Regions from separate parts of the Rhizobium sp. CB3090 genome, predicted to be linked through region 3. Evidence: predicted binding sites of a transcription regulator. Region 3 holds the regulator's gene; each other region holds the start of a gene.
What was found. The regulator PhoB, encoded in region 3, activates phosphate uptake and scavenging genes when phosphate is short. The targets are predictions, from matches to a motif close to TGTCATNNANCTGTCAT.
Positions count from the first base shown of each region.

Region 1 (7,263 bases), 1.9 Mb from region 3:
CGAAGCCGACCAACGTCCTCATCAAGCGGCAGGTGCTGGCCGAGCCGACACCGGATCTTGCCGAACGCACCTGGGCAAGCCTTGCCGATGGTACGCCGTTGGTGACCGAAAAGCAGATGCAGGCCGGTCGCATCGTCCTCTTCCATGTCAGTGCCGAACCTGAATGGTCCGATCTGCCGATCTCGGGCGACTTCGTCGAGATGCTACGCCGTATCGTACAGCTTTCGCGCTCCGGCGGCGTCAAATCGACCGAAAGCGTCGCGAAGACCAGCGAAGCCCTGCCGCCATTCCGGCTGCTGACCGCCAAGGGCGTGCTGACGAGCGAGACCGGCAATGCCCGCCCGCTCAATCCGAACAACAAAGGCGCGATCGCGGCCAATTTCGACAACCCGCCCGGCCTCTACGGATCGGAGGAAGGCTTTACCGCCCTCAACGTCCTGCCCGATGGCGCAGAACTCAAGCCGCTGGATGCTTCCGGCGCGAGCTTATCCGTGACGCGTGAAGGGCTGATCGGCGGTGAAGCTTGGTCAGCCAAGCCGATCCTCTTCACCATTGCCTTCCTGGTGCTTCTGGCAGACAGCCTGATCGTGCTCTTCATGAACGGTGCCTTCCCGCGCCTCAGAAGATCGACGAAGATGATCGCCGGCGGTGCCGCGGTGCTGTTGCTCGCAATCTCGGTCGCCGCCTTCCTGCATCCGACAAATTCCTGGGCCGACGATTCCAAACCCGGTGACGACACTGCCTATTCTCGCCTCGACAAGACCCATCTTGCCTATGTCGTTACCGGCGAATCCGATGTCGATCATATTTCCGAGCGTGGGCTTGCCGGCCTCTCTGATTTCCTCACCTACCGCACGACGCTGGAACCGGGACCGCCTGTCGGCCTGGATCTCGTCAAAGACGAACTCGCCTTCTATCCCATCATTTATTGGCCGATTTCCGCCACCGCGCCGATGCCGTCCACCGACGCCATCAACCGCATCGATGCCTATATGCGCAATGGTGGCACCGTGCTGTTCGATACCCGCGACGCGATCGACACGATGGGCGACAACACCACGCCGAGCCCGAACGGTCAGCGGCTGCAGGCAATCCTCGCCAATCTCGACATTCCAGCGCTGGAGCCGGTGCCGGCCGGTCACGTGCTCACCAAATCATTTTACCTGCTGTCCAGCTTTCCCGGCCGCTATGCCGACAGCCCGCTCTGGATCGAGGCGCGGCAGGATACGCGCGGCGACGGCCACGCGGTCACCTCGTCGGACGGGGTGACACCGATCATGATCACCGGCAACGACTTCGCCGGCGCCTGGGCGACCGATGACAACGGCTCTCCGCTGCTGCCGACGGTGCCGCCGGATGAGACACAGCGCGAATATGCCTACCGCACGGGCGTCAACATCATGATGTACATGCTGACCGGCAACTATAAGTCCGATCAGGTGCATATCCCGGACATTCTGGAACGGTTGGGGCAATAAGATGAATATCGGTTTCGCCCCCTTCCTGCCCTGGCCCATTCTCGCCGCCCTTGCGGTGCTGACGCTCGGCATCGCCGCGCTCGCGATCTACCGGCGCATGCGCGGCAGTTGGATCCGCGCGCTGGCGGCATTCGCCCTGCTTGCCGCCCTTGCCAATCCCGTCTTGATGCAGGAGGACCGCGACCAGCTCTCCACCATCGTCCCGGTCATCGTGGATCGCAGTCCGAGCCAGGAGACACCGGAGCGCATCAAGATGACTGACGATGCGCTGGCCGCACTAAAGGACCGTCTGGCGCAATTCCCGCGGATCGAGCCGCGGATCGTCGAAGTGCGCGAACCCGCCGAATCCGAGTCGCCTTCGACACGGCTCTTCGCGGCGCTCTCCTCGGCGACCGCCGATGTGCCACCCGCCCGTGTCGGCGGTGCGATCTTCCTGACTGACGGTCAGATCCACGATATTCCCGGCGTCAACCAGCCACTCGGCTTCGATGCACCGATCCACGGGCTGATCACCGGCAAGCCGGACGAATTCGACCGGCGCATCGAGGTGGTGCGCGCGCCTCGCTTCGGCATCGTCAACGACGAAGACGTGCAAGTCGTATTGCGTGTCGTGGACGACGGCAAAAGTCCGGGCGGCACGGCGGCCGTGACCGTGAGAATGAACGGCGACGAGATCGCCACCCTGCAGGCCGCGCCCGGCCAGGATACGCCCTTCAGCTTCAAGGTACCCCACGCCGGCAACAATGTCCTTGAATTCGCAGTCGCCGAGGTGCCGGGCGAGGTCACGCCGATCAATAATCGCACCGTTCAGTTGATCGAGGGCATTCGCAAGAACATGCGCGTGCTGCTCGTCTCCGGGGAACCGCACGCGGGTGAGCGCGCCTGGCGCAATCTCCTGAAATCAGATGCTGCCGTCGACCTCGTTCATTTTACCATTCTGCGTCCGCCGGATAAGCAGGATGGTACGCCGATCAACGAGTTATCGCTGATTGCTTTCCCGACGCGTGAACTCTTCGTCGACAAGATCAGTTCTTTCGACCTGATCATCTTCGACCGTTACCAAGACCGCCCCAACGTCCTGCCGACGATCTATTACGATTACATGGCCCAATATGTCGAAAACGGTGGCGCGTTGCTGGTGGCTGCCGGTCCCGAACATGCGACGGGCAACTCGATCGCGTTGACACCACTGTCCTCCGTGCTCCCGGCCGAACCGACCGGCCAGATGATCGAGAAGCCCTTCTATCCGCGCCTGTCAGAACAGGGCCGCAAGCACCCGGTCACGCGCGGGCTGGATGGATCGGATACCGAGCCGCCGCATTGGGGGCGCTGGTTCCGCAGCGTCGATGTCGAGAAGCCGCAGGGCCAGACCGTGATGGTCGGCGCCGACAACCATCCCCTGCTGGTTCTGAACCGCGTCGGCCAGGGCCGGGTCGCCATGCTGCTCTCAGATCAAGGCTGGCTCTGGGCACGCGGCTACGAAGGCGGCGGACCGCATGTGTCGCTTTATCGCCGCATCGCCCATTGGCTGCTGAAGGAACCCGCTCTCGAGGAAGAGGCGCTGACGGCCCACGCTTCCGGCCGTACGCTGGAAGTCACTCGCCAGACGATCGGCGACGATCCCGGCCCCGCCACCGTCAAAGCACCTTCCGGCAAGACGCAGACCATCCAGTTGAAACAGGCGCAGCCAGGTCTCTACCAGGCCCAAAAGCACATGGATGAAATCGGCCTCTACCAGATCACCAGTGGCAATCTCTCGACGCTGGTGCATGTCGGCGCCGTCGACGCGCCGGAATTCAAGGCGATGATTTCGACCACGGAAACGCTGAAGCCCTTGGCGGAAAAAACCAAGGGACTTGTCACCCGTGTCGCGAGCTCCGGCGGCGGCGTCACGGTTCCGCCGATTCTGCCGGTGCGCGGTGCCGTTCGCATCGCCGACAACCAACGCCTGACCATCCGTATGACGGACGAAACCGTCTTGAAGGGCGTCAATAACCTGCCGCTCTTTGCAGGCTTCGCCGGTCTTGCTGCCCTCCTCTTCGCCTTCTCCGCCATGTGGTGGCGTGAAGGACGGTGAATATGATGCCGCAACTCGATGTGACCGATGCCCCGTCAGAAAGCGAACTCGCGGCGATCGGCCAAGGATTGACGGCCTTCAACACCGCTGATGTCGGTCCTTCCGAGCGCCGCTCGCTCGCTGTTCTGATCCGCGACGAAAGCGGCAAGACCATAGGCGGCATTTCGGGCTACACGGCCTGGGGCTGGCTGTTCACGGCATGGCTCTTCGTGCCGGAAACGCTGCGCGGCCAGGGCATGGCGGGAAAGCTGCTGGATGCAGCGGAGACGGAAGCGATCATGCGTGGCTGCCAAGGCGCCTGGATCGACACCTTCAATCCGCAGGCGCTGCGCGCCTATCAGCGGCAGGGCTATACCATCTTCGGCGAGCTGCCGGACTTTCCCAGCGGCCGCAGCCGCTACTTTCTGCAGAAAAAACTATCGCCCCGCTGATGGAAACGGGGCGATAGCCTGCTGCCAAACCTTACACAGCGATCTTGCCGCCGCCGGTCTTCGTGATAACCACCACTGCAGGCCGGACCGGCATGTCCGGCTTGAAATCCGGCCAGCGGGTCGACAGGTCCTCATAATAGGACGGACGGCCGTGTCCGGACCAGTCATCGCCGCCGTCGCCGGGATGCTGTACGGCGACGAAGGCCGTCCGATCATCGGGAAGGAACAGCGGGCCGCAAAGCTCGGCGCCGACCGGCACGCGATAGAACAATTTCGATGTCGCCCGCGCCGCGCCTTCCGTATCGACGGCCCAGAGGCCATCGGTGCGGCCGGTCGCCTTGTTATTGTTGCCATCGGTTGCCACCCAGAGGCGGCCGGCAGCATCGATCGAACAGTTGTCCGGCATGCCGAACCAACCGTTCTTCGTGGTGTCCGTCGAAAAGGACGCGCCGACATCGGCGACGGAAGGATCGCCGCATTTCAGCAGCACTTCCCACTTGCCTGATGTCGCCGAAAACACGCCGTCATCCTCGCTGATCTCGATGATATGGCCGAAGGCATTATCGGCGCGCGGATTGGCGCTGTCGATCTGCTCCGGCTTGCGCTTGGTGTTGTTGGTCAGCATGACATAGACCTTGCCGTTCACGGCATTGGGCTCGATGTCTTCCGGCCGGTCCATCTTGGTTGCGCCGAGCAGGTCTGCGGCGCGACGTGTTTCGATCAGGACATCGGCCTGGCTGGCAAACCCGTTTTCCGCCGTCAGCGGGCCTTGGCCGAAGGTCAGCGGCAGCCATTTCAGCGTACCATCCGCCGAAAACTTGGCGACATAAAGCGTGCCATCGTCGAGCAGATCGAGATTGGCGGCGCGGTCGGCCGCATTATAAGTACCCGCGGTCACGAACTTGTAGACATAGTCGAAGCGCTCGTCGTCGCCGAGATAGAGAACAACGCGGCCATCCTTGGAGACGATATTGGCTGCACCCTCATGCTTGACGCGGCCGAGCGCGGTGCGTTTCTTCGGCACCGACTGCGGATCAAGGGCATCGACTTCCACGATCCAGCCATAACGGTTCGGCTCGTTCGGCTCCTTGGAAAGATCGAAGCGATCGTAGAAATTCGCCCACTCATAAGCGCCTTCCGGCACGCCGTAACGCTTGTAGTTGGCCGCTTCCTTATGGCCTTCCGGCAGCTTGCCGGAGAAATAGCCATGGAAGTTTTCCTCAGCCATGATGTAGGTGCCCCATGGCGTGACGCCGCCGGCGCAATTGTTCATCGTGCCAATCACCTTCGTGCCCGTCGCGTCGGCCGACGTCTTCAGCCGGTCGTGCCCGGCCGCGGGGCCGGTCAACTGCATCTCCGTCGTTGCCGTGATGCGGCGGTTATATTGGCCATCCGGCACGATCTGCCATTTGCCGTCGACCTTTCGGATCTCGACGATCGTACCGCCATGCGCCGCCATTTCGACGTCGACCTGCGCCTGGCTGAGCGGCGCCTGCCTGATCTTGCCATCAGCGATGGTCACCAAACCCGGAAACATCAGATGCGGGTTGGTATATTCGTGATTGACGACCAGCAGGCCGTGCTCGGACGAACCGTTCAGCGGGATATAGCCGACATAATCATTGTTGTAGCCGAACTGTCGGCGCTGGGCCTCGGCCGTCTGGTTCTTGGGATCGAAGGCAGGCGAATCGGCAAAGAGCGCGTCGCCCCAGCGCAGCAGCACGCTAGCGTCATAACCTTCGGCGACATGGTGATCGGCATCAACGCCGGCTTCGACCTCCTTGAACGCGAAAGCCGTACCACCGGCGGCCCGTGCCTTTTCCGCACTCAGCAAAGCGAGCGGCCCCACCGTCGCAGTGATTGCGGAAACGGCGAGCGTCCCCTGCAGGAAGCCACGGCGGGAAAAGCGACGTCCGATGATTTCCCCCATCGTCGGATTGCCGGTGCCATTGCGCCCCTCGCCATCAGCCTCTTCCAGTTGGCTTGTCGGGAATATGTCTTTTTGCGTGAGATTTCCAGTCATTGCACTACCCCCAAGTTTAGCAGCAATCCTAATTTAGAACCGATGAAACTCTAGGTTTGCCATATGACAGGTAGATGAAAAAATGCCCCACGCGGGTAGCGCGCGGGCACCGCGCTACCCTGCCTGTGGAAATCGTTGTGACTAGACCGCGATTGCCCTCAGCGGCAGATCTTCGTCGTCATTCTCCTCATCGGAGACAACATCCGGGATGTCTGCCTCACGCCAGGCGATCGTGCCGGTGAGCCGCGCATGCGTATCGGCGGCGATCGGCACGACGAGCACCCTATTGGGATCGACCGGCCCCGGAAAGGCGAGCGCGTTATAAGCGACCTTCTCGAAACCGAGCGGACCGTAGTAAGGCGGATCGCCGACCAGGATCACCGCTTCCGACCCCTTGCGCTTGGCGGCTTCGACAGCGATCCGCACGAGCTCGCGGCCGATACCCTGGTTCTTGTGCGAGGGCCGCACGGCGAGCGGTCCCAGCAGATGCCCTTTGACAGAACCGGCCAGCACCGGCGTCATCCGGACGGAGGCGATCGTCTCGCCATCGTCGGCGCAGATGAAGGAGAGTGAGCGATCATGCGGCCCCTGCTCGCGAATCCGCGCTGCGGCGCGGGTGAACCGGCCGGGACCGAATGCTTCTTCGTTGATGATTTCGATGACAGCGTCATGCGACGCGTCCTCAGTGAGGTAGACCAGTTCGTGCTTGTGCATTAGACCAAAGAAACCAGATAGACATACGGGATGGTTCTCGAAAACGCTTGTCGAGCGTTCGGGATCATCGGCGTCGTCGCAGGCTTCTGATTGCTTCCATGGCAAGTGGTCCTCAAATTATGACAAGCCCGATAGCAGGAAATGCGCGGCTCGTCCAATGCAAAATGCGAGTGGCGCTTATTGAGGCATGATCTTATCCGAAACCGCCTCGCACTTTTCGGGATCATGTCTGTGACGCACTGTTCATCGTTTGCCGTCTCGAAATTCCGCGGGCATACCGTATTTTCCAGATCAAGTTCTTCGACAGGATCTCCGAAAGGATAGAGCAATGGGCATGTTGGTCGACGGCGCCTGGCATGACGTGTGGTATGACACCAAGGAAACCAAGGGTCATTTCAAGCGCGCGGCTTCGCAGTTTCGCAACTGGATCACCGCGGATGGGGCGCCGGGTCCGAGTGGCACAGGCAGCTTCAAGGCCGAGGCAGGCCGCTACCATCTCTATGTCTCGCTGGCCTGCCCCTGGGCGCACCGCACCTTGAT
Region 1 covers NZ_CP121662.1:2,172,377-2,179,639, forward strand. The annotation lists gene QA646_RS10565 (DUF4159 domain-containing protein) at 1-1,478, shown strand, start outside; gene QA646_RS10570 (glutamine amidotransferase) at 1,480-3,555, shown strand; gene QA646_RS10575 (GNAT family N-acetyltransferase) at 3,561-3,986, shown strand; gene QA646_RS10580 (PhoX family phosphatase) at 4,018-6,009, opposite strand; gene QA646_RS10585 (N-acetyltransferase) at 6,151-6,723, opposite strand; gene QA646_RS10590 (glutathione S-transferase family protein) at 7,052-7,263, shown strand, end outside.
Region 1: QA646_RS10580 (PhoX family phosphatase) is a predicted target of PhoB. The motif match lies at 6,073-6,089, and genes of this name have one in related genera.

Region 2 (7,263 bases), 790 kb from region 3:
GGCGGGTCTTGCTGTCGCCTCCGGTCATGCCGCCCAGATGATCGTTTTTCACACTATCATGCAGCCCGGCGACAATTTCGTCGCCGCCAGGCGGCTCTACGGCGGCTCGGTCAACCAGTTCGGTCATTCATTCCGGAATTTCGATTGGCATGTGCGTTGGGCCGACCCCGCCGATCCGGCCACGTTCGAGGCTGAGATCGACAGCCGCACCCGCGGCATCTTCATTGAAAGTCTTGCCAATCCCGGCGGCACCTTCGTCGATATCGAGGCCATCGCCGCCGTTGCCCGCAGGCACGGCCTGCCCCTGATTGTCGACAACACCATGGCCACTCCCTATCTCATCCGGCCATTGGAACATGGCGCCGACATCGTCGTGCACTCGCTGACCAAATTCATTGGCGGCCACGGCAATTCCATGGGCGGCATGATAATCGATGGCGGCACCTTCGACTGGTCGGTCTCTGGCAACTATCCAATGCTGTCGACGCCGAGGCCTGAATATAACGACATCGTGCTGCATGCGACCTTCGGCAATTTCGCTTTCGCCATAGCCTGCCGCGTCCTCGGCCTGCGCGATCTCGGCCCCGCCATCTCTCCTTTCAACGCCTTCCTGCTTCTCACAGGCATAGAGACGCTGCCGCTGCGCATGCAGCGCCATTCCGACAATGCGCTCGCCGTCGCCCGCTGGCTGAAACAGCAGCCCAAGGTGGCCTGGGTGAACTATGCCGGCCTTGAGGACGATCCGAACCATGCGCTGCAACAGCGCTATTCGCCGAAGGGAGCGGGTTCCGTCTTCACCTTCGGTTTGAGGGGCGGCTATGAAGCGGGCAAGGGCTTGGTGGAAGGCCTGGAGCTCTTTTCCCATCTCGCCAATATCGGCGATACCCGCTCGCTGGTCATCCACCCCGCTTCAACGACGCACAAACAGCTCACCGACGAGCAGAAAATCGCCGCCGGCGCCGGTCCCGATGTCGTACGCCTGTCGATCGGCATCGAAGATGTCAAGGACATCATCGCCGACCTCGAACAAGCGCTGGCGAAGGTGTGACACGGAAGCGTTTCCGGATCGGGACGGAGGATTTATGACAACATATTTACGATTGGGCCAGGACGGCATCGAGCCGGAAGCCGGCGCTCCCGCTGACGATCGCGTCCTTTCCGGTGCGCCAAAGTTCCGCACCTGGAACGTCGAGGAAGCCGACGGTGGCCTCTATGCCGGCATATGGGAGGCGACCCCCGGAAAATGGCAAATCGTCTATGACGAGTGGGAGTATTTCCACATTCTTTCCGGTTATTCGGTCGTCACCGCCGAAAATGGCGAGACTTTTCATCTGCGCGCCGGCGATCGGATGATTCTGAGACCCGGCTTCAAAGGGACGTGGGAAGTCATTGAAACGACTCGAAAGGATTATGTAATCCGTCTTTGAAGGCGCTGCTAATCCCGCCGCCAAGCGATCGGATTAATCCGTAAAGGCGAGCCTTGTTGGGATGTGGGCAGGTATTCATCGCACGGCCGGGCGACGGCCATTTTCATTGCCGCAAGTTGTGTCACTGGCCTTTCACCAAACTGTCATCAAACTGAAACACTGCGAGATTAGAGGCATCACTGTCGCCAGGAGATTGAGGTGGGGGTACGAACCAATGGGGCGCTCCACGCTAATCTCCTGCTCGCAATCCTTTCATCACTCTGGGAAGTGAGTTCAATCATGTTGCAACAGAAATTTCGTTCGCTTTGCCTGACTGCAGGCTTCATCGCGGCTATGTCCGTCTCGGCCTCTGCTGCCGACATCACGGGCGCCGGCTCGAGCTTCATCGCGCCGGTTCTGTCCAAGTGGGCCGAAGGCTATAAGGCTGCGACGAACAATGTCGTCAACTACCAGTCGGTCGGTTCGGGCGCCGGCATCAAGCAGCTCCTTGACAAGACCATCGTGTTCGGCGCTTCGGATAAGCCGATGAGCGACGCTGACCTCGAGAAGAACGGCATTGCCCAGTTCCCGATGATCTCCGGCGGCATCGTCGTTTCCTACAACATTGAAGGCGTAAAGCCGGGCGAACTCGTTCTCGACGGCAAGACGCTGAGCGACATCTTCCTCGGCAAGATCGCCAAGTGGGACGATGCGGCCATCAAGGCCCTCAACCCCGAGCTGAAGCTGCCTTCCACGGCAATCTCCGTCGTTTATCGCGCCGACAGCTCGGGCACGACCTTCAACTTCACCGATTACCTGTCGAAGGTTTCGCCGGAGTGGAAGGAAAAGGTCGGCTCGAACACGGCGGTTGAATGGCCGGTCGGCTTCGGCGCCAAGGGTTCCGAAGGCGTTTCCACCACTGTCAACCAGACGGCTGGTTCGATCTCCTACGTTGAATATTCTTACGTCGTCGCCAACCACATCGGTTTCGCGAAGATGAAGAACGCTGCCGGCAAGGTTATCGAGCCGAGCCTCGACACCTTCAAGGCTGCTGCTTCCAACGCAGATTGGGCGCATGCCAAGAACTTCAACCTGATCATCACCAATCAGCCGGGCGAAAAGAGCTGGCCGATTGCAGCTTCGACCTGGGTTATGCTCTACAAGAAACCGGCCGATGCTGCTAAGAACGAAGAGGCTCTGAAGTTCTTCAAGTGGGCCTATGAGAACGGCCAGAAGGACGCGACGGCCCTGTCGTATCTCGCGGTCCCGGACAATGTTGCAGAGGTTGTCGAGAAGTCCTGGAAGCAGGACTTCGGCACGAAATAATTTGTGCTGGATGTGAAGTTGCGGCGGACCGGGCAATGGCCCTGTCCGCCTTTCGTGACAGGACAAGGGGAAATCGATGGCTGATGCGACTCAGACGGCTGGCTTCCAGGCTCTGGATACCACCGCCGCCACCAGAAAATTCCGGATGCAGGATCGGATTTTCTATTTTATGACGCTTGGCTCGGCTACTCTTGTCGTGCTTCTGCTGTTGGCAATTCTTGCCGTTCTTGTCATCGATGCCTTGCCAACCTTCCAGACCTTCGGGTTTTCGTTCCTCTGGGGTACCAAGTGGAGTGCTCCAGTCGATATCTATGGTGCCGTGCCTGCCGTGGTCGGTACGCTGGTGAGTTCGATCATTGCCATGCTGATTTCCATTCCGCTCGGCATCGGCATCGCCATCTTCCTCACGGAACTCTGCCCCGGCAGCCTGCGTCGTCCGATCAGCACGGCCATCGAGCTTCTGGCCGGCGTTCCCTCCATTATCTACGGCATCGTCGGTCTGTTTATTCTCGTGCCGTTGATGCAGAACTATGTCCTGCCCTTCCTTATGATGACGATAGGCCAGGTGCCGTTGATCGGCCTGCTGTTCCAGCCGCCGGCGCCGGGCGTCGGCCTGCTGACGGCAAGCCTCGTGCTGGCCGTCATGATCCTGCCGTTCATCACCGCGATCTCCCGCGACGTGTTCAGCACCGTGCCGCCGATGCTGCGTGAATCCGCTTACGGCATGGGCATGACCACATGGGAAGTGGCTCGCCACATCCTCATCCCCTATACGCGTCGCGGCCTTGTCGGCGGCATCATGCTCGGCCTCGGCCGCGCGCTTGGCGAAACCATGGCTGTCACCTTCGTTGTAGGCTCGGTTAGCCGTCTGCAATCGTCGATCATCTCGCCGTCAACTACCATTTCCGCCCAGATCGCGAACAACTTCGGCGATGCCGACGGTCTGCAATTGTCGAGCTTGATTGCGCTCGGCCTGCTTCTGTTCGTCCTTTCCTTCTGCGTGCTTGCAGTGGCGAGATGGATGATCGGCCGTGGCGATTCGCTCTGAGGAAAAAACCATGGAAAATGCAATTCGTCAGAATCTTGTGTCGAGGCGGTATGCAAAGAACCGGGTGATGATGGCCTTGTCCTTCCTCGCGGCCATTCTCGGCATATTCTTTCTCAGCGTGATCCTTGTAACCCTGCTTTATCGCGGCGTATCGGCTCTCAGCCTCGACGTGTTCACCATGTCGATCCCAGCCCAGGGCTCGCGCGGCGGCCTGATCAACGCAATCTACGGCACTGTGCTGGTCACGGGCTGCGCCATCCTGATCGCTGCGCCGATCGGCATTCTCGCCGGCACCTATCTGGTGGAATATGCCAACGGCACCAAGCTTGCCGAGGCTGCCAAGTTCATCAACGACATCCTGCTCTCCGCACCGTCGATCATCATCGGTGTGTTCGTCTACGGCCTCGTGGTCGTGCCCATGCACGGCAACTCTGCCATCGCCGGCATCCTCGCGCTGGCGCTGATCGCCCTTCCGGTCGTCAACCGCACGACGCAGGACATGCTGTTGCTGGTGCCAAATGCGCTCCGTGAGGCGACCGCTGCGCTCGGCGCGCCGCGCTGGAAATCCATGATGATGGTGATCTACCGTTCCGCCTGGACGGGCATCCTCACGGGCATCCTGCTGGCTGTCGCCCGTATCAGCGGCGAAACCGCGCCGCTTCTCTTCACGGCCGGTTACAGCAAATTCATGAATGCAGGCCTGACCGGTCCGATCGCCACGCTGCCGGTTGCCATCAATACGCTCGCCGCCGATGCCGGCGAGGATCTCAAACAACTTGCCTGGGCCGGCGCGCTGATCATCACCGTTGCCATCCTTGCCCTCAACATCCTTGCCCGTGTCTTGAGTGGGCGCCGCCAGTGACGCAGCCGCCGAACGATAGGAATGAAGCCATGAACATGAGCGACAGCAATTTCCAGAGCGTCAACGCACAGCCGGGGAAGGACGCCGTTTCCCAGTCAGGTCTCGGCACGCTCGCGAAACTTGAGGTGAAGAACCTCGATTTCACCTATCAGAACGGCCATCGCGTTCTGAAGGGTGTGAATATGAACATCCGCAAAAATGCGGTTACGGCCTTCATCGGCCCTTCGGGTTGCGGTAAGTCCACGCTGCTGCGCACCTTCAACCGGATGTATGATCTCTATCCAGGCCAGACGGTTTCGGGTGAGATTCGGCTGGACGGACGCAATATTCTCGCCAAGGACGTCGATCTGAACGATTTGCGCGCCAAGGTCGGCATGGTGTTCCAGAAGCCCACGCCATTCCCGATGTCGATCTATGAAAACGTCGCTTTCGGCATCCGCCTTTATGAGAAGATCTCCAAGGCGGAAATGGACGTCCGCGTCGAAGCGGCGCTGACGGAAACAGCGTTGTGGAGTGAAGTGAAGGAAAAGCTGCACCAGAGCGGACTTGGCCTTTCCGGCGGCCAGCAGCAGCGTCTCTGCATCGCCCGCGCCATCGCTCTGCGTCCGGAAGTTCTGCTTCTCGACGAGCCGACCTCGGCTCTCGACCCGATCTCGACCGCCAAGGTCGAAGAATTGGTATCGCAGTTGAAGGGCGAGTTCACGATCGTCATCGTCACGCACAACATGCAGCAGGCAAGCCGCATCTCCGACAGCACCGCCTTCATGTATCTCGGCGAGCTGATCGAATACGGCCCGACCGAACAGATTTTCCAGGCGCCGAAGGTCAAGCGCACGGAAGATTACATCACCGGCCGTTACGGCTGATATGGCAGAGGCGGGCGTCTCCTGCTTCCCAGTGATTTTGCGATGGCGCGCCTGCCCGGCACGCCATTTTGCATTTTGGGCGAGGTTTCGTGACCCGGCTTTGAACGACATCAACGCCGTCGAACTTAAATCACCAGGTCAATTCGAGCTTGTCCAGGCCGTGGAATTGATAGAGGTCCTTGACCTCCGGCGTCTTCTTGAGCTTCAGGCCGCGCAGGCGCTCGAACAGGATCGGCAGCACCGCATTCAGTTCCAGCCGCGCCAACGGCGCGCCGATGCAGAAGTGGATGCCGGCGCCGAAGGAGAGGTTGGGCGCTTCATTGCGGTCGGGTTTGAAGGCGAGGGGATTGGAGAATTTCGTTGGGTCCAGATTGGCGGCGGCGAGAATCAGCGCCACCTTGTCGCCACGCTGGAAGGAAACACCGTCGATCTCGGCCGGCTCCAGGCACCAGCGCTGAAATACATGCACAGGCGCGCAGATGCGCAGGGTTTCCTCGACCGTACGCTCCGTCGTCGCCTCGTCCTTGAAGAGCTCGGCCGGTGCGTAGCCGCTCTCCAGAATGACGCGAACGGAATTGCCGATCTGGTGCACCGTCGCCTCATGGCCGGCATTGAGCAGCACGATCGTCGTCGAGACCAGCTCGTCTTCCGTCAGATACTGGCCCTTATGCTCTGTGGTGATCATATGCGTGAGGAGATCGTCGCGCGGATTGGCGCGGCGCTCGCGAATGACTGTTTTCACGTAGTCGGCAAATTCCTTGGCCGCCTGATCGGCAGCAATCTCGTCCTCGGGCGTACGGCCGAATATGTACATGCGCACATAGGCATGCGACCATTTCAGCAACTGTGGCCCCATCTCTTCCGGAATGCCGATCATACGGGCGATCATCGTGACGGGAATGATGTCGGCAAAGGCCGACAGCAGTTCGACTTCGCCTTTTTTCTCGAAATTGTCGATCAGCCGGTTGGCGAGCTCCGCCAGCTCCGGCTTCATCTTCTCGACGTGACGGGAGACGAAGGCGCGATTGACGAGGGTTCTGAGCCGCGTGTGTTCCGGCGGCTCGATTTCGAGAAGCGAATGCTGTTCGGCAAGATCGAAGTTCTTCAGGTGCGGCTGCGGCGCAGGGAGGCCGAGTTCTTCGCGGTCGGCGATGTGCAGGATCTGCCGGCCGAAGCGGCGGTCGCGCAGCAGGCCGTTCACGTGATCATAGCCGGTGAAATACCATTGCTGCTGCTGTTCCCAATAGAAGGTGGGACATTCGGCATGCAAGGCGGCATAGACGGCATTCGGATTGTTGTAGAAGGCGGGATCGCGGGCATTGAGGGACACGCGACGCGCCACGGGATCGATGGAGAAAACGGAGGATGTGGTCATGACGAAAGGATTATCGGAATAAATCGGCCGGGAAAAGACCGTTACATCCGCGACAAAGTGCCGAGGCGGCGCAGCGCATGGATTTGATCGTCGAGCGTCGGCACAAGTTCACCGCCGTTCGGATCGGGCGGCGTATCCGTAGCCATTGCCGCTTCAGCCTCGCTGAAGACGATCGTGCAATTGCGGCCGGCGCGCTTGGCGGCATAAAGCGCCCGATCGGCGGCGGAAACCAGCCGATCCCAATTCGCGGTTTCGCATGGCATGATCGCCAGGCCGATACTGACGGTCGCCGGCACCAATGAGCGGCCGGCAAGCAGCGGCACCCGGCAGAACTCCGTGCGGATAGTCTCGGCGATCGCCTCCGCCTCCGCCTGGTCGTC
Region 2 covers NZ_CP121662.1:917,790-925,052, forward strand. The annotation lists gene QA646_RS04515 (O-acetylhomoserine aminocarboxypropyltransferase) at 1-1,048, shown strand, start outside; gene QA646_RS04520 (cupin domain-containing protein) at 1,083-1,427, shown strand; gene pstS (phosphate ABC transporter substrate-binding protein PstS) at 1,761-2,732, shown strand; gene pstC (phosphate ABC transporter permease subunit PstC) at 2,809-3,780, shown strand; gene pstA (phosphate ABC transporter permease PstA) at 3,791-4,642, shown strand; gene pstB (phosphate ABC transporter ATP-binding protein PstB) at 4,672-5,508, shown strand; gene QA646_RS04545 (cytochrome P450) at 5,639-6,883, opposite strand; gene QA646_RS04550 (GGDEF domain-containing protein) at 6,925-7,263, opposite strand, start outside.
Region 2: pstS (phosphate ABC transporter substrate-binding protein PstS) is a predicted target of PhoB. The motif match lies at 1,558-1,574, and genes of this name have one in related genera.

Region 3 (7,263 bases):
GACAAGCGCGCGCTGTTCGACGTGGACCTGAACATTCGTGCCAACACGGTCACCGCGCTGATCGGTCCTTCCGGCTGCGGCAAGTCCACCTTCCTGCGTTGCCTCAATCGTATGAACGATACGATCGACACCTGCCGCGTCACCGGCAAGATCACGCTCGACGATCAGGATGTCTATGATAACGCCATTGACGTCGTTGAGCTGCGCGCTCGCGTCGGCATGGTGTTCCAGAAGCCCAATCCGTTTCCGAAGTCGATATACGAGAACGTCGCCTATGGGCCGCGTATCCATGGGCTGCATCGATCCAAGACCGACCTCGACCATATCGTCGAAACCAGCCTGCAGAAGGCCGGGCTGTGGGGCGAGGTAAAGGACCGGCTCTTCGAGGCAGGCACCAGCCTCTCCGGCGGCCAGCAGCAACGCCTTTGCATCGCGCGCGCCGTCGCCGTCAGTCCGGAGGTCATTCTCATGGACGAGCCGTGCTCGGCGCTTGATCCGATCGCCACCGCCAAAGTCGAGGAACTCATTCATGAGCTGCGAGAGAACTTCACGATCGTCATCGTGACGCATTCCATGCAGCAGGCAGCCCGCGTTTCGCAACGTACCGCAATGTTTCATCACGGCCATCTGGTCGAGGAGAACGATACCGATAAGATGTTCACCAATCCCGATGATTACCGCACGCAGGATTACATCATGGGCCGTTTTGGCTGATGATGCTCCCCGCGCGGCTCCCTTCACACCTTTCACCTAGAGGATAGAAAAATGGTCTCTACACACATTCTCTCTGCTTACGACGAAGACCTGAAGTTCCTGACGCGCCGCATTTCCGAAATGGGCGGCCTGGCGGAGCAGATGGTCAGCGACAGCGTCCGCGCGCTGGTAAACGGCGATGCTGCCCTGGCGCAGAAGGTCATCTCCGATGACGTCATTCTCGACCACGCCGAGCGCGAAGTCGGCGACAAGGCGATCGTCACCATCGCCCGCCGCCAGCCGATGGCTGCCGACCTTCGTGAAATCATGGGCTCCATCCGCATCGCCGCGGATCTGGAGCGCGTCGGCGATCTCGGGAAGAACACTGCCAAGCGCGTCATCGCCGTGCAGGGCACCGGCGTTCCGCGTCGTCTCGCCCGCGGCATCGAGCATCTCTCCGAACTGGCGCTCGTCCAGCTCAAGGAAGTGCTCGACGTCTACACGACCCGTTCGCCTGATAAGGCTGTGTCGATCCGCGAGCGCGATGAGGAAATCGACGCCATGTACACCTCGCTCTTCCGCGAGATGCTGACTTACATGATGGAAGATCCGCGCAACATCACCACCTGCACGCATCTTCTCTTCTGCGCCAAGAACATCGAGCGTATCGGCGACCATGCCACCAACATCGCCGAGACGATCTATTACATGGCAACCGGCGCCCAGCCCGAAGGCGAGCGCCCGAAGGACGATACCGCCAATACCGTCGGTGCGGTGACGGAATAAAGTAGACGCCAAGAGAAGGAGACCACAGGCGCATGGTTCCGAGAGTAGCTGTTGTAGAAGACGAGGAAGCGCTAAGCGTTTTGCTGCGCTATAATCTCGAGGCCGAGGGCTTCGAGGTCGACACCATCCTGAGAGGCGACGAAGCCGAGCTGCGCCTCCAGGAGCGCATCCCCGATCTTCTGATCCTCGATTGGATGCTCCCTGGCGTGTCCGGCATCGAGCTCTGCCGTCGGCTGCGTATGCGGCCGGAGACAGAGCGCCTGCCGATCATCATGCTCACCGCTCGCGGCGAGGAAAGCGAGCGCGTACGCGGTCTTTCCACCGGCGCGGACGACTATGTCGTCAAGCCGTTCTCGACGCCGGAGCTGATGGCCCGCGTCAAGGCGATGCTGCGCCGAGCCCGCCCGGAGGTTCTGTCCACGGTGCTGCGCTGTGGCGATATCGAACTGGACCGCGAAACACATCGCGTCCACCGCAAGAGCCGTGAAGTGCGCCTGGGGCCGACGGAATTCCGCCTGCTGGAATTCCTGATGTCATCGCCCGGCCGCGTCTTCTCGCGCTCTCAGTTGCTCGACGGCGTATGGGGACACGATATCTATGTCGACGAACGCACCGTCGATGTGCATGTCGGCCGCCTGCGCAAAGCGCTGAATTTCTCCAATATGCAAGACGTCATCCGCACCGTTCGCGGCGCGGGTTATTCCATGGAGGCCTGATCGGGCAACCGACTGGCCGCCAATATAGCGGCGGAAACAGAAAACGGGCCTTTCGGCCCGTTCAGACTGCTGACAAACCCCTGGCGATGCTGGGGATTTTGTGATTCATTGGGATATGTTGAAGAAACCCGCTGCCGAACAGACGGCGATCGAGATGGTGACGCTCGATAGCCTGGTGCCGAAGGATCACCTGCTTCGCAAGATCGATCAGGTGATCGATTTTTCCTTCATCCATGATCGTGTTGCCGGACTTTACTGCGCCGACAACGGCCGGCCGGCGCTCGATCCGACCTTGATGTTCAAGGCGCTGTTTATCGGCTATCTGTTCGGCATCCGCTCGGAGCGTCAGTTGGTGCGCGAGATCGAGGTCAACGTCGCCTATCGCTGGTTCCTGCGGCTGAGGCTGACGGACGGAGTGTTCGACGCCTCGACCTTGTCGCAGAACCGCCGCCGGCGCTTCAACGATCCCTGCGTAGCCCAGGATATCTTCGATCATATCGTCGAACAGGCGATCGCCCACAAGCTGGTCGACGGCACGGTGCTTTATACCGACTCGACGCATCTGAAGGCCAATGCCAACAAGGGCAAATACGATCTTGCCATGATCGAAAAGTCGCGTGCCGACTATTGGGCCGATCTCGACCGGGCCATTGAGGCCGAGCGTGTCGTGCACGGCCAGAAGCCGTTGAAGGAGAAGGAGCGCGAGCCGCAGGTCAAGGAGACCAAGGTCAGCCGCACCGATCCGGAGGCGGGCTATATGGTGCGCGACGGCAAGCCCAAGGGCTTCTTCTATCTCGACCACCGCACGGTGGACGGCAAGCTTGCCATCATCACCGACACCCATGTCACACCGGCCAACGTGCATGACTCGATCGTCTATCTCGATCGGCTGGACCGGCAGCGCCGCCGCTTCGGCTTCGACGTCGGTGCCGTCGGACTGGATGCCGGCTATGCCACGGCCGGTATCGCCAAGGGGCTGGAAGACCGGCAGATCCTCGGCGTCACCGGCTATCGCAATCCGACGCCGCCCAAGGCCGGCATGATGCGCAAGTCGAAGTTCGTCCATGACATGCAAGCCGATGGTTATCGCTGCCCCGAGGGTCAGCTCTTGACCTATGCCACCACCGACCGCAACGGCTACAAGCACTACACATCCGATCCGGCCATCTGCCAAACCTGTCCGCTGCTGGCCTCCTGCACATCCAACGCCAAAGCGGTCCGCTCCATCACCCGCCATGTCTGGCAAGATGCTCGTGAACGCACCGATGCCCACCGTCTCACCCCCTGGGGAAGGGCTATCTACAAGCGCCGCAAGGAGACGGTCGAACGCTCCTTTGCCGATGCCAAGCAACTGCACGGGCACCGCTATGCCCGCTTCCGAAGTCTCACCCGCGTCGCCTGCCAGTGCCTGCTGGCGGCAGCAGCGCAGAACATCAAGAAGATCGCCATGGCGCTCACCAAAGCACCCAAACCGAGCCTGGCGTGAGGGCCAGAGGCCGCCAACTTCCCCTCGCCGCACAGCCCAACTTAAAACAACCCATGGTCATAAAACAAAACCCGCCGAAAATATCGACGGGTTTGTCAGCAGTCTGAACGGGCCTTTCGGCCCGTTTTTCATATGGTTGGCACCGGTTCAGTGTGCCGCCCGGCGCCGGTCATGCACCGGCTGGTAAGCCAGGCGCTGATGATAGGTGCAATAGGGCGAAGAGTCCGGGCTGTCGTTGCCGCAGAAGTGAAAATCATCCTTCAGCGGGTCGCCGACCGGCCACTTGCAGGTGCGTTCGGTGAGCTCCGTCAGGCCGAGGCGGCGCGAGATCGGAACGACCACATTGGCGGCCGGGCGATATTCGATCTCGTGGACCGTATCGATCTCGACCTCTTCCTTGAGCATCGTCGCACCCTGCTGGCGGGTAACCGTGCGGGTTGCAACGCGCGAGGCGTAGTTCGGCGCCCGCGGGGCCGAGGTATTGCGTTTCGGGGCTCGAGCTGCAGTTGCCACGCCACCGGCTTTCGCTCGGCCCGGCAGGCTCAAGCGATGCACTTTGCCGATGACGGCATTACGACTGACACCACCGAGCTGTGCCGCGATCTGGCTGGCGCTCAAACCTTCGGACCACAGCTTTTTCAGCTTCTCGACGCGTTCGTCTGTCCAATTCATGCCCTGTCTCCGCTGTCGCGTTTCCGATGGCAGAATCCCTCACCATTGCCTCGCATTGGATCGAGGCGTGAAACGCTTTAAAATTGTGGTGACTAGTTCCGCCGCATGCAGTCTAGTAATTGGTTTTTAACCTAGTGTGAGGCTGACTCCGTGACAAGAGTCGCGGGAATCTTGAGGAATCGATTTCGAGGTTTTCCCCAACTTGCTATACGTGAGTGGCATTTATGCAATATCAGTTGTGGAAGACATGCCCTCCATCCAGAGGCGCTCTGCCGCACCTGCTAAATCGCCAGTTTTGTTGACATCGCGGTGCAAAACATCAATAGTGCCCACGCCGCCGCAAGGCGGCATTTTTGATTTTCCAGGGCCCGTTTCACGTGAAGGGAACGATTGGCCCTAAAGGTTGTGATCGAGGAGAATGCGCCATGGCTGAAACCGCGCCGCTTTATGACACCTATATGCGTGCTCCGCTGCGGTTCGAGCGAGGCGAGGGCGTATGGCTGATCACCGAGACCGGCGAGCGCTATCTCGATTTCGCCGCGGGTGTCGCGGTGAATTCGCTTGGCCATGCCCATCCCCATCTGGTTGCAGAGCTGAAATCGCAGGCCGACAAGGTCTGGCACCTGTCCAATCTCTATGAGGTGCCGGGCCAGGAGAAATTGTCGAAGCGCCTGACGGATGCCACTTTCGCCGACAAGGTGTTCTTCACAAACTCCGGAGCCGAGGCACTGGAATGCGCCATCAAGACGGCGCGTCGCTACCAGTTCTCCAAGGGGCATCCCGAGAAATATCATATCATCACCTTCGAAGGCGCCTTCCATGGCCGCACGATCGCGACGATCGCTGCCGGCGGCCAGGATAAATATCTCGAAGGTTTCGGCCCGAAGGCCCCCGGCTTCGACCAAGTGCCGTTCGGCGATCTCGATGCGGTGCGCGCCGCCATCACCGATGCGACGGCCGCGATCCTGATCGAGCCGGTGCAGGGCGAGGGCGGTATCCGCCCGGCGACCAACGAGTTCCTGCGCGGCCTGCGTCAGATCTGTGACGAGCATGGCCTGCTTCTGGTCCTCGACGAGGTTCAGAGCGGCGTCGGCCGCACCGGCAAGCTCTTCGCCCATGAATGGGCCGGCATTACGCCGGATATCATGGCTGTCGCCAAGGGTATTGGCGGCGGCTTTCCGCTCGGTGCCTGCCTTGCGACCGCGGATGCGGCCTCCGGCATGAAGGCGGGCACACATGGCTCGACCTATGGTGGCAATCCGCTCGCCATGGCGGTCGGCAACGCTGTGCTCGATGTCGTGCTGGCAGACGGTTTCCTGCAGCATGTGCGCGATGTGGCCTTGGTCTTCCGCCAGGGTCTGGCCTCGCTCAAGGATCGTTTTCCGGATATTATCGAAGACGTCCGCGGCGAGGGGCTGCTGCTCGGGATGAAGGCCGCCATTCCCCAGGCTGAACTGCTGCAGGCGATCCGCGCCGAGCATCTGCTGGGCGTGCCGGCGGGAGACAATGTCATCCGTCTGCTGCCGCCGCTGGTGGTCACGGCCGAAGAGGCGCGCGAAGGCCTTGCCCGTATCGAACGCGCTGCAGAATCTCTGCGCGCCGCCCGCGTCAAGAAGTCGGCTTGAGTTCAACGCCTGCTAATCGGGGCGTTTTGCCCCATTAGCGGGCGTTATCATTTCTGGAGTACAGGTAGGAACATGGCTTCACCAAAACACTTTCTCGATCTCTCGGCCGTCGCGGGTGCCGATCTGCGCAGCATCATCGACGATGCCATCGTGCGAAAGCAGGCGCTGAAGGCCGGTGCGGCAGACAAGCCGCTGGCCGGCAAGATGCTGGCGATGATCTTCGAGAAGCCGTCCACCCGCACCCGCGTCTCCTTCGACGTCGGCATGCGCCAGCTCGGCGGTGAGACGCTGTTCCTGTCGGGTACGGAAATGCAGCTCGGCCGCGCCGAGACGATCGGCGATACGGCCAAGGTGCTGTCGCGCTATGTCGACGCGATCATGATCCGCACGACCGATCATTCGCGGCTGCTGGAACTTGCCGAACACGCGACCGTGCCGGTCATCAACGCGCTGACCGACGATACCCATCCCTGCCAGATCATGGCTGACATCATGACCTTCGAGGAGCATCGCGGGCCGATCAAGGGCAAGACCATCGCCTGGACCGGCGACGGCAACAACGTGCTGCATTCGCTGGTCGAAGGGGCTGCCCGTTTCGGCTATCGAATGAACATGGCCGTGCCCCTTGGTTCTGAGCCAAAGGATCACTATCTGAACTGGGCCCGCAACGAGGGCGCCGAAATCATGCTCTCGCATGATGCCGACCGTGCGGTCGCTGGCGCCGATTGTGTGGTAACCGATACCTGGGTATCCATGAATCAGGAACACCGGGCCCGTGGTCACAACGTCTTCCAGCCCTATCAGGTCAACGCGGCTTTGATGGCACAGGCCGGCAAGGATGCGTTGTTCATGCATTGCTTGCCCGCCCATCGCGGGGAGGAAGTGACGGACGAGGTGATCGACGGTCCGCAATCCGTTGTTTTCGATGAGGCGGAAAACCGCCTTCATGCGCAAAAATCGATTCTTGCTTGGTGCCTGGGCGCGATCTGAAGATATGGAGCAATTCCAGGAAAAGTGTGCAGCGGTTTTCCGTCCGGAATTGCGAAAAAACAAAAAGATAGAGCGGTTCTAATATTCCGTGAGAAGCTGAACCGCTCCCGAACCGCGTTTGATGTCGCGGGCGCAGTAGGAGTAGAGCAATGGCGGAAAGTGCAGCCTCGCTGGGTCAATTCGATTTTGCCGGCGACGATCATGTCGTTCCCTTCCAGGTAGAGGGTCTTGATGTCCGCGGTCGCGCCGTGCAGCTCGGGCCGCTGTTGGACGCAATTCTCGCCCGGCACAACTA
Region 3 covers NZ_CP121662.1:132,140-139,402, forward strand. The annotation lists gene pstB (phosphate ABC transporter ATP-binding protein PstB) at 1-714, shown strand, start outside; gene phoU (phosphate signaling complex protein PhoU) at 766-1,479, shown strand; gene phoB (phosphate regulon transcriptional regulator PhoB) at 1,512-2,195, shown strand; gene QA646_RS00695 (IS1182 family transposase) at 2,311-3,681, shown strand; gene QA646_RS00700 (GcrA family cell cycle regulator) at 3,829-4,353, opposite strand; gene QA646_RS00705 (aspartate aminotransferase family protein) at 4,779-5,978, shown strand; gene argF (ornithine carbamoyltransferase) at 6,051-6,968, shown strand; gene QA646_RS00715 (Hsp33 family molecular chaperone) at 7,118-7,263, shown strand, end outside.

Region 4 (7,263 bases), 1.2 Mb from region 3:
TCACGCGTCGCCGCGCCGAAAGCGGAAAGATAGTTCTTGCGGAAACGGCTGATCGTATCCGGCGTCAGGGTGACTTCGCTCATTGGATTGAGGTCGAGGGAGCGGATCTGGCCGGTGGTGCGCTGGCTGGCAGGATCGAAGCTGCGGATGCTTTCCAGCGTATCGCCGAAGAAATCAAGGCGCACCGGCTCTTCGGTGCCCGGCACGAAGACATCGAGGATACCGCCGCGGACGGCATATTCGCCGACTTCGCGCACGGTCGCGACGCGATCGAAGCCGTTGCGCTCAAGCCGGCTGGCGATGTCGTCCATGCGCACCTGATTGCCCGGCCGGGCCGAGAAGGCCAGGCTTTCGATCACGTCCTGCGGCGCCACCTTCTGCAGCATGGCATTGACCGTGACCAGGACGATTGCGGCATGCGGCTTGTGATGATGGGCGATCAGGCCGGAAAGCGCTGCGAGACGGCGGGCCGAGGTGTCCGAACTCGGCGAGACCCGGTCATAGGGAAGGCAGTCCCAGGCGGGAAGCGTCAAGACCGGAATATCGGGCGCGATGAAACCGAGCATCTGTTCGACATCGGCCATGTGCTGGCCGTCGGACATGACATAGGCAACCGGTTGACCGGTCTTCGCCAGCTCGGCCAACAGGAACGGCTCCAGGCCGGAGGGAACATGGCCGACCGTGAGCGGCTCGATTGCCGCGATCAGCTTCTTCGCATCGAAACCGGGGATCATTTGGTCAGTCCGAACCTTTCGGCGATCTCTTCGAAATCGGGCCTATAGGACGCCAGGCGCTCAAAGAGCGGAGTCTGCATATGCTGCGGCGTCGGCTGGCTACCGAGGATCCACCTCAGAAGATCGTTGTCTTCTTCGGCCATGATACGCTCGAGTTCATCGAGTTCGGCCTCGGCAAGCGCAGGCAATTCGTTATCGGCGAACTGGCCGAAAACAAGATCCATCTCGCGGATGCCGCGGTGCCAACAGCGAAACAGAATGCGCCGGCGGCGGGGATCGAGATCGGCACTGCTGAGAGTCAGCCCAGTCATCAAAAACACCTTTATGTTGCTGCGTCTCTATAAAACCAGCCTTGAAAGGTGGGAACCGGTTTTTCGGAAAAAAGCATGCCGCGCGTAATTTTCCGGGGAGTATGTGCCTCCTAGAAGCCCGCATGACCCTCAGGCCTTGCCAAGCCACCCTCCCCGTCGCATTTTGCCGGCCATGCGACCCGCCATCCTCGATCCGCTGTTTGCCTCCGTCTCTTCGCTGCCCGGCGTCGGGCCGAAGATTGCCGAACTGCTGGTGAAGCTGCTCGATAGAGAAAGCATCGACGATTGCCGCGTCATCGACCTGCTCTTCCATGCGCCGCATTCCATCATCGACCGCCGCGAGCAGCCGGGTATTGCGCGGGCGCCGCAGGGTGCGATCGTCACCATCACCGGCCGCGTCGACCGCCATCAGCCGCCGCCGAACGCGCGCGGCAATGTGCCCTACCGCGTCTTCCTGCACGACGAAACCGGCGAGCTCGGGCTGGTGTTCTTCCGCGGCAAGGCGCAATGGCTGGAAAAGCAATTGCCGATCGATGAAGTGGTGACCGTCAGCGGCAAGGTCGACTGGTTCAACGGCCGTCCGTCGATGGTGCATCCGGACTATATCATGCGCGAAAGCGAGGCGGAGAACCTGCCGCTGGTCGAGCCGGTCTATCCCCTGACTGCTGGGCTCTCGCCGAAATTCCTGCGCAAGACCATCGAGGCGGCGATAACGCGCATGCCGGAACTGCCGGAATGGGATGATGCGGCGCTCACTCAGAAGCAGGGCTTTCCCTCGATTTCGGACAGCTTCCACATGCTGCATGCTCCGCGCGACGCTGCCGACATCGATCCGCAAGCGCCTGCCCGCCGCAGGCTTGCCTATGACGAATTCCTGGCCGGGCAATTGTCGCTGTCGCTCGTGCGCCAGCGTCTGCGCAAGGTTGCCGGTCAGCCCGTGCATCCTACGGGAACAATCAGCGGGAACATATTGGAATCCCTGCCCTTCTCCATGACAAACAGTCAGAAGGAAGCCGTGGCCGATATTCTGAAAGACATGGCCGGCACGGAGCGTATGCTCCGGCTGCTGCAGGGCGATGTCGGTGCCGGCAAGACGCTAGTGGCGCTAATGGCAATTGCCGCTGTGATCGAAAGCGGCGGTCAAGCGGTGCTGATGGCGCCGACCGAAATCCTGGCGCGGCAGCATCACGCCACGATCTCGAAATTCGCTGCCAGTGCCAATCTGTCCGTCGAAGTGCTGACCGGGCGCACCAAAGGCCGCGAGCGCGACGCCATCCTGGAACGCATTGCTTCCGGCGAAGCGCAGATCGTCATCGGCACCCATGCGCTGTTTCAGGACAGCGTGACCTACGCCAATCTCATGCTGGCCGTCGTCGACGAGCAGCACCGCTTCGGCGTGCATCAGCGCTTGCGGCTGACGGCGAAGGGGATCTCGCCGCATATGCTGGTCATGACCGCCACGCCGATCCCGCGAACGCTGGTGCTTGCCGCCTTCGGCGACATGGATGTCTCGAAGCTCACCGAAAAGCCCGCGGGCCGCAAGCCGATCCAGACGATCACCATTCCGACCGAGCGGACCGGTGATATCGTTGCGCGGTTGAAGAGCGCCTTGTCCGAAGGCAAAAAAGCATATTGGATATGCCCACTTGTCGAGGAAACCGAAGAATCCGATTTAATGTCGGTCGAGGAGCGGCACGCAAGTTTGACGAAGGCGCTCGGGCATGGGATCGGGCTCATTCACGGCCGCATGAGCGGACCGGAAAAAGATGCCGTGATGATGGCTTTCAAGAATGGAGATATCCGCCTGCTGGTCGCAACCACGGTGGTCGAAGTCGGCGTCGATGTGCCGGACGCGACGATCATGGTGATCGAGCATGCCGAGCGTTTCGGTCTGGCGCAATTGCATCAGTTGCGTGGGCGCGTCGGACGTGGCGACGAGGCGTCCACCTGCATCCTGCTTTATAAAGGGCCGCTCGGTGAAACCGGTCATGCGCGGCTTTCGATCATGCGCGACACCGAGGATGGTTTCCGCATTGCCGAGGAGGATCTGAAGCTGCGTGGCGAGGGCGAGTTGCTTGGCACGCGCCAGTCCGGAACGCCGGGCTTCCGCATCGCCAGCCTCGAAGCCCATGCCGATCTCCTGGAAATCGCCCGCAAGGACGCCGCCTATCTGATCGAACGCGATCCGGAGCTCGCGGGTGAGCGTGGCATGGCAGTGCGTACCCTGCTCTATCTCTTCCGGCGCGACGAGGCGATCCGGTTCCTGAGGGCGGGATAGGTGGATGGACGCGGCAACCGCGTCCATCCACATCAAGGGCCATTACTTGGCGGAAAGGCCGGGGATCGTGACCTGGAACACCTGGAACATGGTATCGACATCAGCTCCGCCATCACCCTTATAGGCAGCGCCAACCTGGAAACCGTCCTGGGTCAGGAAGTCGTTGTCATTGGCGACGAACAGGAAGTAATCGTCCGGCAGCTTGGGATCCTGGACGCTTGCGAGCGACATGGCTTCCCACTTTTCGGAGAGATTGTTGCGATCGTTCGGTGCGCCATTGTGGAGACTGAAGCGAGCAAGGTCGGCGCTGTCGTTGATATCGATGAACTGGCTGACTGCAGCGGGCTTCACGGACGGATCGAGAGCGCCCTTGGGAGCGACCGGCTTGTCGGCATCGAATTGGCTGCCGGCAATGTCGGTTGCAGCGGCGACGTCGACGACATTAATGCTGCGGTAAAGCGACTTATCGCCCTTCACGCCGTAGCCGTTGTTGCTGTCGCGGGCCAACATGAGGAATGTCTGCGGCGAGAGGGCAACGATTTCGCTCTGGGCGGCAACTGCCGTCTTGCCTTTGGCATCGGTGAAGACCGGCAGCGGCACGACATATTCATGCACCAGCTTCAGATGCGCAGGATCGGCGGCATCATAGACCAGCGCGCGGGTATTCTGCCGGGTCGGGCTGGAATCGCCGCCATCCTGGCGGGTTGCGGACTGCAGCACGGCGATGAGGAATTTGCCGTCCGGCGTCAGGGACATGCCTTCCAGGCCCTGATTGTTCTGGCGGCCGCTGGTCGGATCCTTCGGGTCCGGAGCGGATTCGCCAGGACCGGGATTGTTGGAGGCGAAGTTGACGGCGCCATTGCGCATCGGCAGCAGCGCAGCCGGAGGCGGTGTTGCGGACATCATGCGGCCATCGGCGGCGAACCGATAGATATAGGGGCCATATTCGTCGCTGATGAACATCGTGCCATCGGGCAGTCGAGCGACGGCTTCGGTGTCGAGCGAAATCTTGCCGTTCGGCGCTTGGGGCAGCAGCGGCATGCCGTCAGCCGGTTGACGGGTGCCGTTGGCCGGATCGAGACCGGTGGTGTCGGCGCCTTTGTTGTCCGTCAGCAGCATGGTGCTTGCGAGCTTTGCATCTACGCCAGACTGTTCCTTACCGGCCGGCGGCGTTGCGCCCGGAGCAACCGGCGTCAACTGGACGTCGATGGAGTTGAGACGTGGACGGTAGTCGGTGGTGCCGACGGCATTGTAGCCGCGATCCGGCAGCAGCCACAGTGACCCTTTGTAGGAACCATCGGCATTGCGCACCCAGCTCTTGGTGTCGATGGACATGCCCGAACCGGAGCCGAAAGTCTCGCCGAACTTGTCGCGCAGATTGGCCGGGATGCGGCCGACGGCGACGCGGCCCTTGTTGACCAGCGTGACGCCGCCGACGGTGACGGAGTTGTCGGCGAGGGCTGCGACCGGGGCAGCGAAAACGAAAGTGGCGAGCGCTGCGGAAATCAGCGGCAATGTCATTGAACGCAAGTTTTTCAAGGCAATATCCTCCTGATGAAAAAGCCCTTTTTGCTGGAACGGCATTCACCTTCAGACGCGGCCCAAAGCCGCGACGAACGATATGTCCGGCTCTGATGATCCCGGACCTTCGACAATGAGGTGCGCCCCGTTTGCCTTTCCGGCAGACGGTCTAGGACGGCAACATGATAAGGACATGACAACTCGCTCCAAACGCGTGGGCGAGACAGGAAGAGATCGGAAAAAGCGTGGTTCTAAGACAAGGTTTTTACGGGAACAGGCGCCGGCGGCGGCAGTTCCTTGCCGATCAGCTTTTCCCGATATTCCGGCGAGACCAAGCCGCCGGAGATCAGCAGCTTGGCGCCATCTTCCGGGCTCATGTCCAGGATCGTGATCTTTTCACGCGGCACGAAAACCAGGAAGCCGGCTGTCGGCACAGGGGTCGGCGGCAGGAAAACGGCCACCATATCATGGCCCATCGCGTTGAACTTCGAGGCAATTTCACCCTTGGCGTCGGTCGAGATGAACACCATCGACCATAGGCCGGGGCTCGGATATTCGATCAGGCCGACCTTCTTGAAAGACGTGCCCTGCTCTTTCAGCACGGTTTCAAAAATCTGCTTCACGCTTTTGTAGATCGTTCGCACCAGCGGCACGCGATGCACGATCGATTCGCCGAAGCGGACGATGCTCTGACCGATCAGGTTCTTGGCGAGGAAGCCGACGATCGTGATGAAGATCATCGCGATCACCAGGCCGGTGCCGGGGACGGCGAAGTTCAGATAACTTTCCGGATCGTAGCGCGCCGGAATATAGGGCCTGACCCAGCTATCGGCCCAGTGGACCACAGACCAAGTGAGCCAGAGCGTAATGGCGATCGGCGCGCAGATGATCAGGCCCGCCAGGAAATTGTTTCTGATCCGCGTTGCCACAGACATTTTGATGGGTTTTTCAGTCATTCGCCGTTCGAAAACTCCGTTCCGTCGCCACCGCTAACCGGCAAATTCCCCCACCATCTCCTATGTCAAACGTGCCAGAAATCGGCGCTTCGCACAACCCGCCAGTCACGTCATCAACGGGGATCGGAGCCCCGTTCACGATGACGTTATTTTAGAAAAATAGCGGGGAATGCGACCTATTCCACCGTCACCGACTTGGCCAGATTGCGCGGCTGATCGACGTCCGTGCCCATGAAGACAGCGGTGTGATAGGCAAGCAGTTGGATCGGCAGCGAGAAGATCATCGGCGCGATGATTTCATCGACAACAGGCAGGATGATCGTCGCCATGGTCGGCAAGGTCGAAGCCGCAGCCCCGGCCTCGTCGGTGATAAAGATGATGCGGCCGCCACGCGCCGCCACCTCCTGCATGTTGGAGACGGTCTTGTCGAAGAAGCGGTCGTAGGGCGCGATGACGATAACAGGCATGTTCTCGTCGATCAGCGCGATCGGCCCATGCTTCAGTTCGCCTGCGGCGTAGCCTTCGGCGTGGATATAGGAGATTTCCTTGAGCTTCAGCGCGCCTTCCAAGGCGAGCGGGAAGCTGGTGCCACGGCCGAGATAGAGCACGTCCTTGAACTTGGAGATCTCGCGGGCAAGGCTTTCCATCTGCGGCTGAATAATGTTCAGCACCCGGGCCATGATGCGCGGCATCTCGACGAGATGACCCACCATCGCTTGTTCGTCCTCAGCGCTGACCGTACCACGCGCCTTGCCGGCGCCGATCGCCAAAGACGCCAGGACTGCAAGCTGGCAGGTGAAGGCCTTGGTGGAGGCAACGCCGATTTCAGGGCCGGCCATGATCGGGAACACGGCATCGGATTCGCGCGCGATGGTCGATTCCTTGACATTGACCACGGCACCGATCTTCAGGCCATTGTCCCTGCAGTAGCGCAGCGATGCCAGCGTATCGGCGGTTTCACCGGATTGCGAGATGAACAGCGCGGCTTGCGATGGCAATAGCGGCATCTCGCGATAGCGGAATTCGGAGGCGACATCGATCTCGACCGGCAGGCGGGCATAGCGCTCGAACCAATATTTGCCGATCAGGCCGGCGAGATAGGCCGTGCCGCAGGCTGAGATCGCCAAGCTGGACACCACGCTGAAATCGATCGGCGATGCGGATGCGTGCACCCGATGACTGAAGAAATCGACATATTGGCTGAGCGCATGGGAGATCACCTCCGGCTGCTCGTAAATTTCCTTTTCCATGAAGTGGCGATGATTGCCCTTGTCGACCACGTAGGCAACCGCCTGCGATATCTGCCGAACGCGGCTGACCTCCTGGCCGCTGAAATCGACGACTGTGGCGCCGTCGCGGGTAATGATCGCGCAGTCGCCGTCGACGAGATAGGTAATCTCGTTGGTGAAGGGCGCCAGCGCGATGGCGTCGGAGCCAAGGAACATCTCGCCATTGCCGAAACC
Region 4 covers NZ_CP121662.1:1,368,541-1,375,803, reverse strand. The annotation lists gene mfd (transcription-repair coupling factor) at 1-734, opposite strand, end outside; gene QA646_RS06720 (succinate dehydrogenase assembly factor 2) at 731-1,045, opposite strand; gene recG (ATP-dependent DNA helicase RecG) at 1,218-3,323, shown strand; gene QA646_RS06710 (esterase-like activity of phytase family protein) at 3,366-4,844, opposite strand; gene QA646_RS06705 (DUF502 domain-containing protein) at 5,096-5,800, opposite strand; gene glmS (glutamine--fructose-6-phosphate transaminase (isomerizing)) at 5,977-7,263, opposite strand, start outside.
Region 4: QA646_RS06710 (esterase-like activity of phytase family protein) is a predicted target of PhoB. The motif match lies at 5,027-5,043, and genes of this name have one in related genera.